4 regions of the Burkholderia sp. Bp9016 genome follow, and region 2 is predicted to be linked to each of the others. Evidence: predicted binding sites of a transcription regulator. Region 2 holds the regulator's gene; each other region holds the start of a gene.
The links. Region 2 encodes FNR, which switches genes on or off when oxygen is low (the NO sensors DNR and NnrR bind a similar motif). Its sites were predicted from a motif close to TTGATNNNNATCAA; they were not measured.
Positions count from the first base shown of each region.

Region 1: DIE13_RS07805 (PAS domain-containing methyl-accepting chemotaxis protein) is a predicted target of FNR. The motif match lies at 2,053-2,066, and genes of this name have one in related genera.
Region 3: DIE13_RS04550 (universal stress protein) is a predicted target of FNR. The motif match lies at 1,506-1,519, and genes of this name have one in related genera.
Region 4: clpB (ATP-dependent chaperone ClpB) is a predicted target of FNR. The motif match lies at 2,538-2,551, and genes of this name have one in related genera.

Region 1 is NZ_QTPY01000005.1:1,419-5,661, reverse strand. Features, by position in the region: gene pcaF (3-oxoadipyl-CoA thiolase) at 1-547, shown strand, start outside; gene DIE13_RS07815 (DUF523 domain-containing protein) at 656-1,180, opposite strand; gene DIE13_RS07810 (GNAT family N-acetyltransferase) at 1,257-1,817, opposite strand; gene DIE13_RS07805 (PAS domain-containing methyl-accepting chemotaxis protein) at 2,235-3,779, shown strand; partial or broken gene DIE13_RS07800 (PAS domain-containing methyl-accepting chemotaxis protein) at 4,147-4,243, shown strand, end outside.
Region 2 is NZ_QTPY01000032.1:12,346-16,588, reverse strand. Features, by position in the region: gene DIE13_RS28560 (LysE/ArgO family amino acid transporter) at 1-229, opposite strand, end outside; gene DIE13_RS28555 (LysR family transcriptional regulator ArgP) at 335-1,228, shown strand; gene fnr (fumarate/nitrate reduction transcriptional regulator Fnr) at 1,276-2,022, opposite strand; gene DIE13_RS28545 (universal stress protein) at 2,153-2,620, opposite strand; gene DIE13_RS28540 (DUF3005 domain-containing protein) at 3,253-3,660, opposite strand; gene DIE13_RS28535 (hypothetical protein) at 3,938-4,171, shown strand.
Region 3 is NZ_QTPY01000003.1:45,548-49,790, forward strand. Features, by position in the region: gene DIE13_RS04545 (cupin domain-containing protein) at 74-580, opposite strand; gene DIE13_RS04550 (universal stress protein) at 919-1,389, opposite strand; gene DIE13_RS04555 (PAS domain-containing sensor histidine kinase) at 1,709-3,811, shown strand; gene DIE13_RS04560 (response regulator transcription factor) at 3,808-4,243, shown strand, end outside.
Region 4 is NZ_QTPY01000014.1:131,702-135,944, reverse strand. Features, by position in the region: gene clpB (ATP-dependent chaperone ClpB) at 1-2,465, opposite strand, end outside; gene DIE13_RS18715 (Rrf2 family transcriptional regulator) at 2,621-3,139, opposite strand; gene DIE13_RS18710 (group III truncated hemoglobin) at 3,417-3,974, shown strand; gene DIE13_RS18705 (molybdenum cofactor biosynthesis protein MoaE) at 4,024-4,243, opposite strand, start outside.

The sequences.
Region 1 (4,243 bases), on a different contig from region 2:
CTTTTCGCGTGACGAGCATCCGCGCGAAACGTCGCTGGAGACGCTCGCGAAGCTGAAGGGCGTCGTGCGCCCGGACGGCTCGGTGACGGCGGGCAATGCGTCGGGCGTCAACGACGGCGCCGCCGCGCTGCTGCTCGCGAACGAAGCCACCGCGAAGCGTTTCGGCCTGACGCCGCGCGCCCGCGTGCTCGGCATCGCGACGGCCGGCGTCGCGCCGCGCGTGATGGGCATCGGCCCGGCGCCCGCCACGCAGAAGCTGCTCGCGCGACTCGGAATGACGATCGACCAGTTCGACGTGATCGAGCTGAACGAAGCGTTCGCGTCGCAGGGTCTCGCGGTGCTGCGCATGCTCGGCGTTGCCGACGACGATCCTCGCGTGAACCCGAACGGCGGCGCGATCGCACTCGGCCATCCGCTCGGCGCATCGGGCGCGCGTCTCGTGACGACCGCGATGTACCAGCTGCATCGCACCCACGGCCGTTTCGCGCTGTGCACGATGTGCATCGGCGTCGGCCAGGGCATCGCGATCGCGATCGAACGCGTCTGAGCGCGTCACCCGGAAGAAGCGGCAGGATCAGGATCCGCGCCGCTTCGCCGCTGCTTCAACGCCAACGAAGTGGCCGTCACGAGATCGTCGTGACGGCCACTTCGTCATTCAGCCCTCCGTGCGTTGCGCAAGGCGGGCGACGAGCGCGTCGATCTCGGTGTCCGCGAACACCTCGACGCCATGCTCGCGCAGCAACGCCGCCGTGACGCCGGCACCGGCATGCCGCCGGCCCGTGAAACTTCCGTCATGAATGAAGCGGCTTCCGCACGACGGACTGCCGTCCGCGAGGATCGCGAAATGGCAGTCGTGCGCGCGAGCGAGCGCCAGCGCGGTTTGCGCGCCGTCGACGAACGCTGCCGTGACGTCCGTGCCATGCACGTCGACGATGCGCGCGGCACCCGACAGCACGCGTTGCCCGGATGCCCCGCCCGCGATCTCGGCGGGCGGGCGCGGCACGCTCAATCCGCCTGCCAGTTCCGGGCAGACCGGCACCAGGCGCCCTTCGCGCTGCCACCGTTCGAGCGCCGCGTGAGCGGCGGTCCTGGCCGAGCCGTTGTAGCGGACCGGGTGACCGAGCACGCACATGCTGACGAGGATTTTCGGTGGGACCGGCTGCGGCGGCGCGTTCTGCATGGTCGTTCTCCGTGTTGGCGGCGTGGGTCGAGCGGAAGTGCTATGCGCGGCTCGCGGTCGCGCTCGCACGTTCGCGTCAGGCGGTCGGTGCTTCCATATGGATGTCTTCCGGCTCGAGCGCATGCAGCACCGGGTCGGGCGACGCGCTGACGGTGAAGCCGAGCCGCAGGTAGAAGTCGATCGTGTGCTGCGACGGCGTGGCGGAGACGTACAGACGTTTCGCGCCCATCGCGCGCGCCTGCGTGCGGGCCGCGCGATAGAGCCGTGCGCCGAGCCCGCAGCCGCGCCAGTCGTGGCTCACGTGCAGGAACTTCAGTTGCAGCATGTCGCGCTGCGCGCCGAGCGGATCGGCGTCGACGATGACCGCCGCGACGAGCCGCGTGCCGTCGAACATCCCGAGGCACCAGCCGCCGCGATCGTGACAGTCGAGCAGGATCGGCGTGTAGTGTTCGGCTTCGCCGTCGGGCCAGCCCTGCACGTCGTAGAAGTCCGGGACCAGATGCAGCTCGCCGTCGCGCAGCGCGTACAGATGGTGGATGATCTCGCGTCGGTCGATGCTCCACACCAGCGGCAGTTCGTCGCGCGCGAGCAGGCGGCCCGACAGCGCGTCGCGTTCGGTAGCGGTGCGGCGCGTCATCCGGTCGCCTGGCCGGTGGCGCGTTGCGAGCGGCATGGCGTATGCCTGCGTGGCCGATTCAGTTCGTGCCGGATCTTTTTCATCGAATTTTTCGAATGGCGGTTGAATTGGGCGAAAGGGGGCGAATCGTTTCGCTGAGCGTCGCCGTTGCCGGCATTGGCTTGCCGCCCGGCGTTCTCCCATAACGCATCGAGCCGCGGTGGAACAGTGCGGGCATCGATTATCGCGAGATTATTTGATCCAAGTCATTTTGATAAGCGAATTCGGTGTTTTTTGTATTCGAGGGGTAAGGTTTTAGCTGAAATTGCCGACAGCAAGAACGAGACCGTCGTAAAGCGATAAACCGTTTTTCGGCTACTGAGCGTGATTTTCGCGCCGCGCGGATCCTGTCTTCCGATCCGCCTTTCGGAGCCCTGCATGCGCAACAACCAGCCTGTCACCCAACAAGAATTCGAATTTCCCGACGACGTCACGTTGATGTCGACCACCGATGCCGACAGCTACATCACGTACGCGAACACGACGTTCGCCCATGTGAGCGGCTTCTCGAACGATGAGCTCGTCGGCCAGCCGCACAACGTCGTGCGTCACCCGGACATGCCGCAAGAGGCGTTCGCCGACATGTGGGCGACGCTGAAGAACGGCGAGCCGTGGACCGCGCTCGTGAAGAACCGCCGCAAGAACGGCGACCATTACTGGGTGCGCGCGAACGCGGTGCCGGTGATGCGCAACGGCGCGCCGCATGGCTACATGTCGGTGCGTACCAAGGCGCCGCGCGACGAGATCGAGGCCGCCGGCGCGTTGTACCGTGCGTTTCGCGACGGCAAGGCCGGGCAACGCAAGTTCCACAAAGGACTGATCGTCCGCACCGGGCTGCTGCGCATCGCGTCGCTGCCGCAGACGATGTCGGTGCGCGCGCGCGTGCATTCGGCTCTGTGCATGCTGGCGCCGGCCATCGTCGGCGCGGGGTGGGCATGCGGGCTGGCCGGTGCAGGGCTCGCGGCGTTTGCCGCCGCGACGGGCGGGGTGTCGGTTGCGGCCGGGCTGTGGCTCGACGCGCAGATCGTGCGTCCGCTGAAGCTGCTGCACGACCAGGCGCTGAACGTCGCGACCGGCGAAAGCCGCCGCGGCGTGCGGATGAACCGCGTCGACGAAATCGGCATGACGCTGCGTACGATCAACCAGCTCGGGCTGATGTTCCGCTGGCTCGTCGACGACGTCAGCGAACAGGTGCACAACGTGCAGCGCGCGAGCAACGAGATCGCGCAGGGCAACAACGATTTGAGCGCGCGTACCGAGCAGGCCGCGTCCAGCGTGCAGCAGACGGCCGCGTCGATGGCCGAGATGACGGCCACGGTGTCGAGCAATGCGGAGACGGCGTTGCAGGCGAACCAGTTGTCGGTGTCCGCGAGCGAAGCGGCCGAGCGGGGCGGGCAGGCGGTGAGCGAAGTCGTCGCGACGATGAGCGACATCACCGACAGCTCGCGCAAGATCGCCGACATCATCGGCGTGATCGACGGGATCGCGTTCCAGACCAACATCCTCGCGTTGAACGCGGCGGTCGAAGCCGCGCGTGCGGGTGAGCAGGGGCGCGGTTTCGCGGTGGTCGCGGGCGAGGTGCGGGCGCTCGCGCAGCGTAGCGCGAATGCGGCGAAGGAGATCAAGACGCTGATCGGCGCGAGCGTCGAGCGGGTCGAATCAGGCGCGCGGCGGGTCGACGACGCGGGCAGGACGATGGAGGACATCGTCACGCAGGTGAAGCGCGTGTCGGACCTGATCGCGGAGATCAGCTCGTCGACCGCCGAGCAGAGCACGGGGGTTGCGCAGGTCGATCAGGCGGTCGTGCACCTGGACAACATCACGCAGCAGAACGCGGCGCTGGTCGAGCAGAGTGCGGCGGCGTCGGAGAGCCTGAAGCAGCAGGCGACGCGGCTCGTGGATGCGGTGAACGTGTTTCGGTAATCGCCGCGCGTGCTTGCGTATCCCGTCGCGACGAGGCGGCGAAATCTCTTTCCGGTTTGATCGGATTCGAATGCATCAAACCGGATTTATGCGCCAATCCGGTCGAAGGAATTGTCCTGAATGATCAGACGATTGGCGCGCAACTATTTGATAAAGCGGAGTTTTTGATTTACGTATAAACAAAGTATTCGGCTAAATCAAGGCGATGAACGATTAATGCATATTTACCCGTGGTTGGCATAATGTTTTCGCCAGATTTGCCGAAAGCGCAGGAGTCTGATCGAACGCATGCGGGCTGTCCGCGATGCGTACGGTCTCGAATTCATCCACAGGCGGACGCAAAATCCGCAACCCGGGACTCCACACCATGCGCAATAACCAGCCTGTCACGCAACGCGAATTCGATTTTCCGGATGATGCGACGCTGATGTCGACTACCGATGCTGACAGTTACATCAAGTACG
Region 2 (4,243 bases):
CGACGTACAGCACCGCGTGGACGAAGGTCGGATAGCGTTCGACGAGCACCGACGCGCCGCCGACGCCCGCGCCGATCAGGATCATGTCCGACAGCGCGCACAGCAGCACGATCTTGCCGACATGCGAGCGCATGATGCCTTGCCGGAGCACGAACGCGTTCTGCGCGCCGATGGTGACGATGAGCGACGCGCACAGGGCCACGCCGTGAGAAAAAGCGATCCAGTTCATGATGGGGAATTGACAGCAGTAGACGGGTGAATCGGTTAGCGCTAGTCTGCGGTCAGCTCCGGAATAAGAGAAGCTAATTAACCTAATGTAGATTAAGGAAATCTAATGCTGGACTACGCGTTGCTCGACGCCCTCGCGGCGGTGATCCGCCACGGCTCGTTCGAACGGGCGGCCAAGGAGCTGAACGTCACGCCGTCGGCGGTGTCGCAGCGCGTGAAACTGCTGGAGGAGCGCGTCGGCAGCGTGCTGGTCAAGCGCGGGCAGCCATGCGTCGCGACGACCTCGGGCGCGCTGCTGTGCCGGCATACGGAGCGCGTGCAGTTGCTCGAGGCCGAACTGGGCGGCCGGATGCCCGCATTGCCGGGCCAGGTCGCGAGCGCCTGGCCGACGCTGCGTGTGGCCGTGAACGACGACAGCGTCGCGACGTGGTTCATCGACGCGGTCGGGCCGTTCTGCATGGAGCGCGAGACGTTGCTCGACCTCGTGATCGACGATCAGGACTACACGGCCGCACGCATTCGCGACGGCAGCGTGCAGGGCGCGGTGACCGCGCAGGCCGAGCCGATCCAGGGGTGCCGGTCGACCCGGCTCGGGTGCATCCGCTATCGCGCGGTGTGTTCGCCGGCGTTTCACGAGCGCTATTTCGGCGCCGGCATCACGCGCGATGCGCTGCGCCGTGCGCCGTGCGTGATGTTCAATCCGAAGGACGGGCTGCAGGCGCGCTTCATCCGGCGTGTGACACGTGCGGATCTCGATCCGCCGCAACACTGGATACCGCACGTCGCCGGGTATCTGCGCGCGTGCGAAACGGGGCTGGGATGGGGAATGTGCCCGGACCGGATGGTCGATCGCCAGCTGGCAGCAGGCGAACTGGTCGACATGTCGCGCGGGCGGACGGTCGACATCGAGCTTTACTGGCAGAGCTGGCGCCTGTCGATCGGCTGGCTCGACGATTTCAGCGCGGCGCTGAAGGCGCGCGCCGCGCTGTTTCTCGACTGATTTGGACGGGGAAGACGTGCGGCGCGTATCACATGCGCCGAGCTGGGTCAGATGTGATGCAGGCCGTCGAAGTCGACGATCTGCACGAGGCGGCCCTGCATTTCGATCAGGCCGCGCTTCTGGAACTTCGACAGCGTGCGGCTGACCGTTTCGAGCGTCATGCCGAGGTAGCTGCCGATGTCTTCGCGCGTCATCCGCAGGTTGAATTCCGACGGCGAGTAACCGCGCTTCAGGTAACGCTGCGACACGTCGAGCAGGAACGCGGCGACGCGCTCTTCCGCATTCAGCGAACCGAGCAGCATCGTCTGCGACGTTTCGCGCACGATCTGCTCGCTCATCAGCTTGTGCATGCGCAGTTGCATCGTGCCGGCTTCCGAGCACAGCGCTTTGAGCGCGCTGTACGGAATCACGCAGACCGAGCTGTCTTCCAGCGCGACCGCCGTGCGCGGGTGCGTGTCGTCGCAGATGCCGTCGAGGCCGAGCGCTTCGCCCGCGAGGTGCAGGCCGGTGACCTGTTCGCGGCCGTCATGGCGCGTGGCGACGGTTTTCAGCGAACCCGAACGTACGGCATACAGGTTGTCGAACGTATCGCCTTCGCGGAACAACGCTTCGCCGCGCTTGACCGGGCGAGCCGCGCAGATGACCGATTCGAGGCGGCTGAGCGCTTCGGGTGCGAGGCCCTGCGGCATGCACAGATGACGCATTGCGCACGACGAGCAGTGAGGGGCCTGGCGGGGCGCCCAACTGCCTGCATGGGAAGGGGCGGCGGGGCGTGTGGCGACGGGCGTCAGCATGATCGTTTACTCCGGCGTTGAATCGACGGAATCATTGTCCCACCGCAAGTTGGCGCTGTCGGGTGACAAAACGTCGCGATCGCGCGCGCATGCTGGCCGCTGCGTATGAACCGTGCGCGCGCGGACCTGCTCAGCTCTCCTGCTCATCCGTGCGCGAGGCGGCCGGGATCAGCAGCACGGGCAGCGTCGCATGGCGCACGCACTGTTCCGCGATGCTGCCGAGCACGAGGCGGCGGAACCCGCGCCGGCCGTGCGTGCCGAGCACCAGCAGGTCGGCGCCGAATGCTTTCGCGCCATCGAGGATCAGCGTCGATACATCGTTGAGCGACGACGCTTCGCTCATCAGCGTCTCGCCCTTCACGCCCGCCGCCTGCATCAGCTTCCTGAAATCCGCCGCGAGCGCGTTGCCTTGCGCGACGAGCTGGTCGCGCAGCACGGACGGATCGTAGCCCGGCACGTTGTAGTAGATCGCGGCGTTCTCGACGACGTAGAACGGCTGCAGTTCCGCGCCGTGCTCTTTCGCGAGTGCGAGTGCGGCATCGAATGCGTGGCGGGACGTGTCGCTGCCGTCGATGGCAACCAGAATGCGCTTGTACATAGTGTCTCCGAGTGGCGGGTTGAACGGAAGTCGGCCGAATGGCCGGGCAGACCGTGCGTCGTTGCGAGGCAGAGTAAACCAACGGCAGGGACTTTGCAGCGACGCGCCGGTCGTATCGATCGGCACGCGCGATCGCGGCGCTTGCGCCGTTGCAGCGGGGCACGCCGAGCGCAAGCCATGCGCGCGTCGCATGCTGCGCTGCGACGCGCGCGATGGATCGCGACGCCGCGTCGGCCGGCCCGGCGGCGCGTTGCGGCAGTCGGTGGCGAGATGACGGCGTGCGAACGCCGTGCAGATACCGCATCGTGACGGCAGAGGTCGCACCGGCGTCGCGCGATGGTCCGGGATGCGGCACCGTCCGCCGATGCACGACGCCGTCCGCTTCGGCGAAGCTCGCGCGCGTGCCTCTATTGAATCGCAACCGCGTCGCGAACGGCCTGATTTCGATCAACATCGATGCATTCACATCGATCGAACGTGCGCTGCGCACCCGCGCGTCGTCGCGAATCGGCGCCGGTATCGATGCCGATACGGAAGATCGCCCGCGCGTGCACCGAACGCAGGTCGGGCACACGCGGCCATCGACCCGCGCGTCGCTCCGGCAAACGAACGATCGATTCAAACGCCGCGCGCTACTTCGGCACCGCGGCGATCTCGATCACGCGTTCGGGCCGGCGTCCGTGTCCGGGCCAGTACGCGCTGCCGTACATCCTGTGAACCGGGCCGAACAGTTCGTCGCCTGCGTGCGGCGGTGCATCGAAACCTTTCTCGATCACCGTGTAGCCGGCCCGCAGCGCGAACGCCGGGTGATTGCCGCCCGGGCGGCTGTCGAAGCCCGCGAAGCCGTCGCCGGCTTCGGGCATTGCGTTGACGAGCGACGCGTTGCTGCGCGTGATTTGATCGGGCGAGATCGCGCCGCCTGCAAGACGCGACGCCTCGCGATTCTTGCCGTCGGTGTCGACGGTGCTGTCGTGCGTGTCGTCGTTGTCGAGTTCGATGCTGCGCGGATGCGCGGTGTGCGCTTGAGCTGACGATTCCATCGCGGGTCTCCTGGCGGCGAAGCGCTCCGGATCGAAGCAAGTCCCGTTCCGGGCACGACGGGAAAAGGCGCGCGGGCGATCGCCGCGGTCGCGCGGCGCGCATTGATTTGTCGTGATTTATTTCAGCTAGAACACGCGTTTTCTACAGAGTATGATTCTTTTCCTGCGAAGCGGCGACAAGGGAAGCAATCTCGCCGTCTCTGCCCGCGCCGGGGGCCGCAGCACCCTTAAAGACGGGTAGTGAACAACAAAGCAAGGGACTAGAGGTGGCGGATTCATGCAAGCGACTACTGCCTTCACGCACCGCGGTTATCTGTTGAATTGCGCGCCCGCGCGCGCCAGTGACGGGTCGTTCAAGCCCTACGTCGTGATCTCCCGATCGAGCGACGGGGAACTCGTCGCCAATCGCTTTTTTCCGATCGAACTCCAGTTCAACGACGAAGGCGCAGCGATCGCGCACGCGCGCGACTGGGCCGTGCGCTGGATCGACGCGAGCAGCATCACGATCTGACGCCGGCGCGCACCGGCAGCATTGGCCATCCGGCCGATCCGCCGCGGGCCGCTGCCGGACGAAAAACGCGGT
Region 3 (4,243 bases), on a different contig from region 2:
GGTCAATGCCGCGCGCAGCGGCCGCGCTCGACCGCGGCCGCCAGAGCGGTCGGCACGATCGTCGCCGGCGTACTTACGCGTCGGAACGCTGCGCGAGCCGCGCGACGTATTCGGCGTACTCGGGAAAGGTGGCGCTCAGTGCTGCCGCATCCGCGAGCTCGAATTCCGAAAACTCGAAACCCGGCGCCACCGTGCAGCCGACGAGCGCAACGTGCCCGGACGACGCGCAGCGCGCGCCGAACCAGCGCCCGGCCGGCACGACGGCCTGGAACACGGTGCCCGGATGCGTGAGCGGATTGCCAAGCCGGTGGATCGTCAGCCCGTCCTGCTCGTCGAGCACCCACACTTCGAGCGGATCGCCCGCGTAGAAATGCCAGACCTCGTCGGAACGGATCCGGTGCCACGACGAATACGCGCCGTCGCACAACAGGTAGTAGATCGCGGTGGACGCCGCGCGCGGCGCACCGTCGGCCGGGCGCACGACCGGATCGGTCGCGCGGTAGGTTTCCCTGAAATAGCCGCCTTCCGGATGCGGCTGCAGGTTGAACTGGAGAATCAGGTCGGCGGCGGAAATCGGCATGGCGGATGACGTGGACCAAGTATGGAACCGGTATGCGACTCACGGCCGAGCGACGACGCGAGGCCGTGAGGGGCGTACCGCTGCATCGGTCGCCGCGACCATGCGCGCGGCAACCGGGCCGCGCGCGCAATGCAGCGCGCGACGACAGGGGCGAACCCGCGTCGATGCTGCCAGAAGGACGGGGCACGACGCAACCGGCCGTCCCGCGCGGCGGACATGCCGGCATGCGCATACGCGGTGCGACGATCAGCGTGCGCGACACGCGATCGCCCAGCAACAGCGATCTGCTCGCGAAGGCCCTGCCCGCCCCGCCATGCGTCAGCGCCGCCAGGCGACCGTCACGCAGTCGCCGCTGCCGCCGCCTCGTCGTGGCGCACCAGCAGCACGGGCCGATCGGCCGCGCGCAGCAGCGATTCCGCGACGCTGCCGAGCAGCAGCCGGCGCAGGCCGTGGCGCCCGCTCGTGCCCATCACGATCAGATCGGCGCCGGCTTCGGCGGCCGTGCGCATCAGCACCGCGGCAACGTCCTCGCCGTACGCGTCGAGCGCGCGCACGGTGCCCGGCACATGCTGCTGCGCGAGCACGGCTTTCGCGTCGTCGAGCACCGGCGTCGCCGCATCGGATGCCGCCGCATCGCCGTCGCGTTCGGCCGCAAAGCCTGCATCGACGTCGACTAGCTGCGGCCGGTGCTCGACGACATATGCGCACATGACTTCGCCGCCGGACGCCGCCGCGATCCGGATCGCCTCGTTCAGCGCGAGACGCGCGCTCGGGCTGCCGTCGAGCCCGACGAAAATCCGCTTGTACATGGTCCACCCTCCGACCGGGCCTGCGTTGCGCTTTGCGCCACGCAGGCCCGTCACCGCGAGCCGGCCCGATGCCCGCTCGCCTGCCGAACAGTCTGCCCCACGTGCCGGCGCGCCGGTTGATGCGCGTCAAGTGCGGCCGGTACGCGCGCTGCAACGCCCGGTCACCGTCTTTTTAACTGACCCCTATTACAAAAAGCGTGTAAACCGCGCACAATTTCATCTCGAAAATAGACGCCGCACGTGGCCGGTGCGGGTTTTTCCCGGCTTTGCCGCGCCGCCTGCGTGCCACAGGCGGCCCCGACACCAGAATGGCCATCGAATGACCGCCAGTGGAACCCCGCCGCGTGATGCCCGAGGGCCCACGCGCCTCAAGACCATGTTACGCCAGCCGCTCGCGGCCGGCGTCGTCACGCTGTTCGCCGGCGCCGCGCTGTCGCTCGGCGTTGCGCTGCTCGTTCGCGAGCAGTGGCAGGGCGCCGTCCATACGCGCTTCGAACGCCGCACCGCGCATGTGACCGCGATGCTGCGCCACGAACTGCAGTCCGGCGTCGCCGTGCTCGAAAGCGCGCGCGGCGCGTACGGTCTCGCGCCGCAGATGACACCCGACCAATGGCGCCGGTACGCCGACACGCTCGGTCTCGACAACGGGTATTCGCCGGTCCGGCAGATCGGCTATGCGCCGTTGTCGCCGGCCGCGCGCAGCGCCCTCGCCGGCAACGCGCCGATGCCGGCCGGCTCGCTGGCCGTCGCCACGCTCAGCGCCCCGACATCGAGCTCGGTCGTCGTCCGCTTCGGCGCGTCGGACGCCGCGCCGCTCGCGCGTACGCTGCGCACCGGCGACGTCGCGCTCGGCATCCACCCGGCCGACGACGATACGTCCCGCGACACGCGCACCCTCACGCTGTTCCTGCCCGCGACGGCCCCGCCGCGCACGGCCGTCGCGTCATCCAGCCCGCACGAGCCCGGCGCCGACGGCGTGCTGTTCGCGGAAGTGAGTCCGAATCACCTGGTCGAGCGCGCGCTCGACGCGGAACGCGGGCTCGATCTGCGGATGACCGCCGGCGACGACCCGCACCCGTTCGCGAGCGCCGAGACGACGACCGACGAAGCGTCGATGTCGCCCGACCTGATGCGGCGGTCCGAACAGCTGAATTTCGGTGGCACGGTGCTGACGCTCGCCTATTCCGCCGATGGCCGCCCGAGCGCGACCGGCGCTCAACGCGCGGCCGGCACGGTGCTCGCGGCGGGACTGATCGCGTCGTTCGTGTTCGCGGCGCTCGTCCATGCGCTGCTGCGCGGCCGCGCCGACGCCGGCGCCAGCAGCCGCGGCATCCTCAACGAAGCGCGGATGATGGGCATCATCCGTTCGTCGATGGAAGCGATCATCACAATCGACGAAAAGCAGACGGTCGTGATCTTCAATCCGATGGCCGAGCAAGTGTTCGGCGTGTCGGCGATGGAAGCGATCGGCGCGCCGCTGTCGCGCTTCATCCCCGAGCGATTCCGCGCCGCGCACGCGAAGCATGTCGACCAGTTCGGTGTGACGGGCGTGTCCGAACGTCAGATGGGCCGTCAGCGCGTACTGTTCGGGCTGCGCGGCAACGGCGAGGAATTCCCGATCGAGGCGTCGATCTCGCAGATCCGCGATGCGTCGGGCAAGCTCTACACGGTCATGCTGCGCGACATCACCGAGCGGCAGCGCGCCGATAATGCGCTGAAGCAGTCGCGCGAGGAACTGCGCGAACTGTCGGCGAACCTGCAGAACGTGCGCGAAGAGGAAAAGACCCGCATCGCGCGCGAACTGCACGACGACCTCGGCCAGCAGCTCACCGCGCTGAAGATGGACCTGTCCGTCGTCGAACAGCAGTTGCGCACGCCCGGGCGCGCGCAGCCCGACGAAGGCATGCTGTCGCACCTGCAGGCCATGCGCCGGCTGATTGACGCGACGGTCGCGTCGGTGCGGCGCATCGCGGCCGACCTACGGCCCGTGATGCTCGACGATCTCGGCCTCGTGCCCGCGATCGAGTGGCTCGCGAACGATTTCACGAATCGCTACGGCATCGACGTCGAGCGCCACATCGAAACCGGCGGCCTGACGTTCACCAGCGCGGGTGCGACCACGCTGTTCCGCATCGTGCAGGAAGCGCTGACGAACGTCGCGCGCCACGCGGATGCGACGCGTGTCGCGCTGCGGCTCGACGTCGAGGAAGGCTTCTGCGTGCTGCGCGTCGCGGACAACGGCCGCGGCGCGGCGCCGGGCGGTCCGGCCCACGAGGACAAATCGTTCGGCCTGATCGGCATTCGCGAGCGCGCACACATGCTGGGCGGCACCGTGACGATCGACACCGCGCTCGCGCGCGGCTTCTCGATCACCGTCGCGTTTCCCCTCAGCACCGTTCAACAGGAAACCACCCTCTCATGATCAAGGTGCTCATCGCCGACGACCATACGCTCGTGCGAGACGGTCTGCGGCACATCCTCCAGAACGCCACCGGATTCGAGGTGGCCGGCGAGGCGTGCGACGGCCCGTCGACGATCGCGCTCGTCCGCTCGACGCCCGCGCAGGTGCTCGTGCTCGACCTGTCGATGCCGGGTCGCAACGGCGTCGAGCTGATCAAGCAGATCAAGGACGAGAAGCCTGCGCTGCGCGTGCTCGTGCTGACCATGCACGCGGAGCAGCAATACGCGGTGCGCGCGTTCCGCGCGGGTGCGTCGGGCTACCTGACGAAGGAAAGCGCGAGCGCGGAGCTGGTCGGCGCGGTCACGAAGGTCGCGTCGGGTGGCGTCTACGTGAGCCTCGCGATGGCCGAACAGTTCGCGCAGAGCCTGAACGAGCCGGCCGAAACGCTGCCGC
Region 4 (4,243 bases), on a different contig from region 2:
AGCGGCCGCGCGCCGAACAGCGGATCGTAGCCGACCTTGCCGATCTGTTCGAGCGCCGCCGGTGACACGTCGAGCGCCATGTCGAGCTTCGCGAGCCGGTCGTGCAGGCGTGCGAGCTGGATCTTCGCGATCGACTCGATGTTGCTGCGGTCGAGCGCATGGAACACGACGACGTCGTCGATCCGGTTCAGGAATTCCGGGCGGAAGTGCTGCTTCACCTCAAGCCACACCGCGTCCTTGATCTCTTCCTGCGGCGAACCCGTCATCGCCTGGATCACCTGCGAGCCGAGGTTCGACGTCATCACGATCACCGTGTTCTTGAAATCGACCGTGCGCCCCTGCCCGTCGGTCATGCGACCGTCGTCGAGCACCTGCAGCAGCACGTTGAACACGTCCGGATGCGCCTTCTCGATCTCGTCGAGCAGGATCACGCTGTACGGCTTGCGGCGCACGGCTTCGGTCAGGTAGCCGCCTTCCTCGTAGCCGACATAGCCCGGCGGCGCGCCGATCAGTCGCGCGACGCTGTGCTTCTCCATGAACTCGCTCATGTCGATGCGGATCAAGTGCTCCTCGGAATCGAACAGGAACGACGCCAGCGCCTTGCACAGCTCGGTCTTGCCGACGCCCGTCGGGCCGAGGAACAGGAACGAGCCGTACGGGCGGTTCGGATCGGCGAGACCCGCGCGCGAACGACGGATCGCATCGGCGACTGCGCTGATCGCCTCATCCTGGCCGACCACGCGCTCGTGCAGCTTTTCCTCGATGTGCAGCAGCTTCTCGCGTTCGCCCTGCATCATCCGCGACACCGGAATCCCGGTTGAGCGCGACACGACTTCCGCGATTTCTTCCGCACCGACCTGCGTGCGCAGCAGCCGCGGACGCGTCGGGTTGTGCTGCTCCTGCTCTTCCGCCTGCGTGACCTGCTTCAGTTGCGATTCGAGTTGCGGCAGCTTGCCGTACTGCAGTTCGGCGACCTTCTCCAGCTTGCCGTCACGCTGCAGACGCGCGATGTCGGCGCGCACCTTCTCGATCTCTTCCTTGAGCTGCGCGCTGCCCTGTACCGCGGCCTTCTCGGCGGTCCAGATCTCCTCGAGGTCCGCATACTCGCGGCCGAGGCGATCGATCTCCTCCTCGATCAGTTGCAGGCGCTTCTGCGACGCTTCGTCCTGCTCCTTCTTCACGGCTTCGCGCTCGATCTTCAGCTGGATCAGCCGGCGGTCGAGCTTGTCCATCTCTTCGGGCTTCGAATCGATTTCCATCTTGATCTTCGATGCAGCCTCGTCGATCAGGTCGATCGCCTTGTCGGGCAGGAAGCGGTCCGTGATGTAGCGGTGCGACAGTTCGGCCGCGGCGACGATCGCCGGGTCGGTGATGTCGACGCCGTGGTGCAGTTCGTACTTCTCCTGCAGCCCGCGCAGGATCGCGATCGTCGCCTCGACGCTCGGCTCGTCGACCAGCACCTTCTGGAAGCGGCGCTCGAGCGCAGCGTCCTTCTCGATGTACTTCCGGTATTCGTCGAGCGTGGTGGCGCCGATGCAGTGCAGCTCGCCGCGCGACAGCGCAGGCTTGAGCATGTTGCCCGCATCCATCGCGCCTTCGGCCTTGCCGGCACCGACCATCGTATGGATCTCGTCGATGAACACGATCGTCCGGCCTTCGTCCTTCGCGATGTCGTTGAGCACCGCCTTCAGGCGCTCCTCGAACTCACCGCGATACTTCGCGCCCGCGAGCAGCGCGGCCATGTCGAGCGACAGCACGCGCTTGCCCTTCAGCGTCTCGGGCACTTCGCCGTTGACGATCCGCTGCGCGAGCCCTTCGACGATCGCGGTCTTGCCAACGCCCGGCTCGCCGATCAGCACCGGGTTGTTCTTGGTACGACGCTGCAGGATCTGGATCGAGCGACGGATTTCGTCGTCGCGGCCGATCACCGGATCGAGCTTGCCTGCACGAGCGCGCTCGGTCAGGTCGACCGTGTACTTCTTCAGCGCCTCGCGCTGGCTTTCGGCATCCTGGCTGTGCACCTGCGAGCCGCCGCGTACCGCCGCGATCGCGGCTTCGAGCGCCTTGCGCGTGAGGCCGTGCTGGCGTGCGAGCTTGCCGGCTTCGCCCTTGTCGTCGGACACGGCGAGCAGGAACATCTCGCTCGCGATGAACGTGTCATTGAGCTTCTGCGCTTCCTTGTCGGCCTGGTTCAGCAGCCCGGCCAACTCACGACCGATCTGGATGTCGCCGCCCGTGCCCGTGACTTGCGGCAGGCGCGAAATCGCCTCGTTCAGCGCGCCTTGCAGCGCCTGCACGTGAACACCCGCGCGCGACATCAGCGAGCGGGCGGAGCCGTCCTGCTGCGCGACGAGTGCCGCCAGTACGTGAACGGGTTCGATGTATTGATTGTCGCGGCCTGCCGCAAGGCTTTGCGCGTCCGCGAGTGCTTCCTGGAACTTGGTGGTGAGCTTGTCGATTCTCATTTTGTCGAGACCTCCAATTTTCGATTAACACCAAGATGAGGATGGTTATGCGGGTTTCAAGCGAAATTCGGGTTGATTCAGCGCAAAAATCGATGGGCGGCGCCACAGCGGCCTGCCGGCCGGCTGCAGCCGGGTGACGGGGTGCGGCGCGCGCGTCAGCCGGCCTTCGACGGCGACCCGGCGGACGCAGGCGCGTCGGGCGCCGACGTCTCGGCACGCACGAGCGCGATCGGCCGAATGCCGAGCAGCGCAACGAGCGGCGACGCAGGCGCGGCCAGTTCGCCGACGGTATGACCATCGAGTTCGGCAAAAAATGCATCGCGCGCGGCCGCCAGCACGCCCTTCAGGCGGCACTGCGGCTCGATCACGCAGCCGCGCGACTCGGTAGCGTCTGCGGAGAAGCAGCCGACCAGCGCGAAATCGCTCTCGGTCGCGCGCACGACCTGACCGACCGTCAGCGCCAGCGATTCGGGGAAGAGCCGCAACCCGCCGTTGCGACCGCGAACCGTGTCGACCCAGCCGAGCTCGCCGAGCTGCTGCACCACTTTCATCAGATGGTTCTTCGAGATGCCGTAGGCGTCCGAGATCTCCTGGATCGTCGCGAGCCCCTCGCCGCGCACCGCAAGGTACAGCATTACGCGCAGCGAATAGTCGGTGTAGTCGGTGAGTCTCATGAGCGAATACGGAAAATTATCGATCGTGCCCCGATTTTGCGCCCCCGCTCACCGGGAACGCGCGCCGGACGGGCTTTTGACTGCCGCCTGGCGAGTCCGGGTTGCCCGGACGGCCTGCACGCAATAAGATGCATGTGGTCCGCACATTTCTCAGACCTTGGTGGACGCTATTTTGCGTCAAAATCCTGTCGGCGTCCTGCGCATCGACCGCACCTGCGTCATGTCGACGCGTCGCCGGCGCCAGCCAATGCCCCGATTTTCCCCGGCCTTTCTTGTCATGACTGCCTTGCCCGCCTCGCCCGATACCGCACCGGCCCGCCCCCGCGACGCCGAACCGACCGAAGACAACATCCGCGACCTCGTCCACGCGTTCTACGATCGCGTCCGCGTCGACCCGCTGCTCGGGCCCGTATTCGACGCGAAGCTGAACGGCCGCTGGGACGATCATCTGTCGAAGATGGTCAGCTTCTGGTCGAGCCTCGTGCTCGGCACCAAGGGCTATCGCGGCAACGTGCAGCAGGCGCACCAGCCGCTCGACGGGATCGAATCCGCGCACTTCAGCCGCTGGCTGTCGCTGTTCCTGAAGACCGTCGAGGCACGCTACACGCCGCCCGCGGCGATCCGCTTCATGGAACCCGCGCTGCGGATCGCACAAAGCCTGCAGTTGAGCCGCTTCGGCTGGGATTATCAGATTCCGCCCGAGCAGCAGGCGCTGCTCGATGCGATCGCGCCGCGCCGCCGCGACGACGACGATGCGCATGCGCTGCCGTCACGCGCCCGCGGCGAGCCGTTTCCGACGAAGATCATCGGGCGCGGCACCGATCCGGACGCGTAACGCGGCAAGCCGGCGCCTGCGGCACATCGCCGCAACGAGGACGACGCGCTCAACGCGGCGTGTTGCCCGAGTCGACGCCCCAACGCGCCAGCGCGGCGTCGTCGGTACTGCGGGCATCGACCCAGCGCTCGCCGTCCGGCGTCGTTTCCTTCTTCCAGAACGGCGCCTCGGCCTTCAGATAGTCCATCACGAACTCGCACGACGCGAACGCATCGCCGCGATGCGATGCAACCGTCGCGACCATCACGATCTGGTCGAGCGGCAACAGC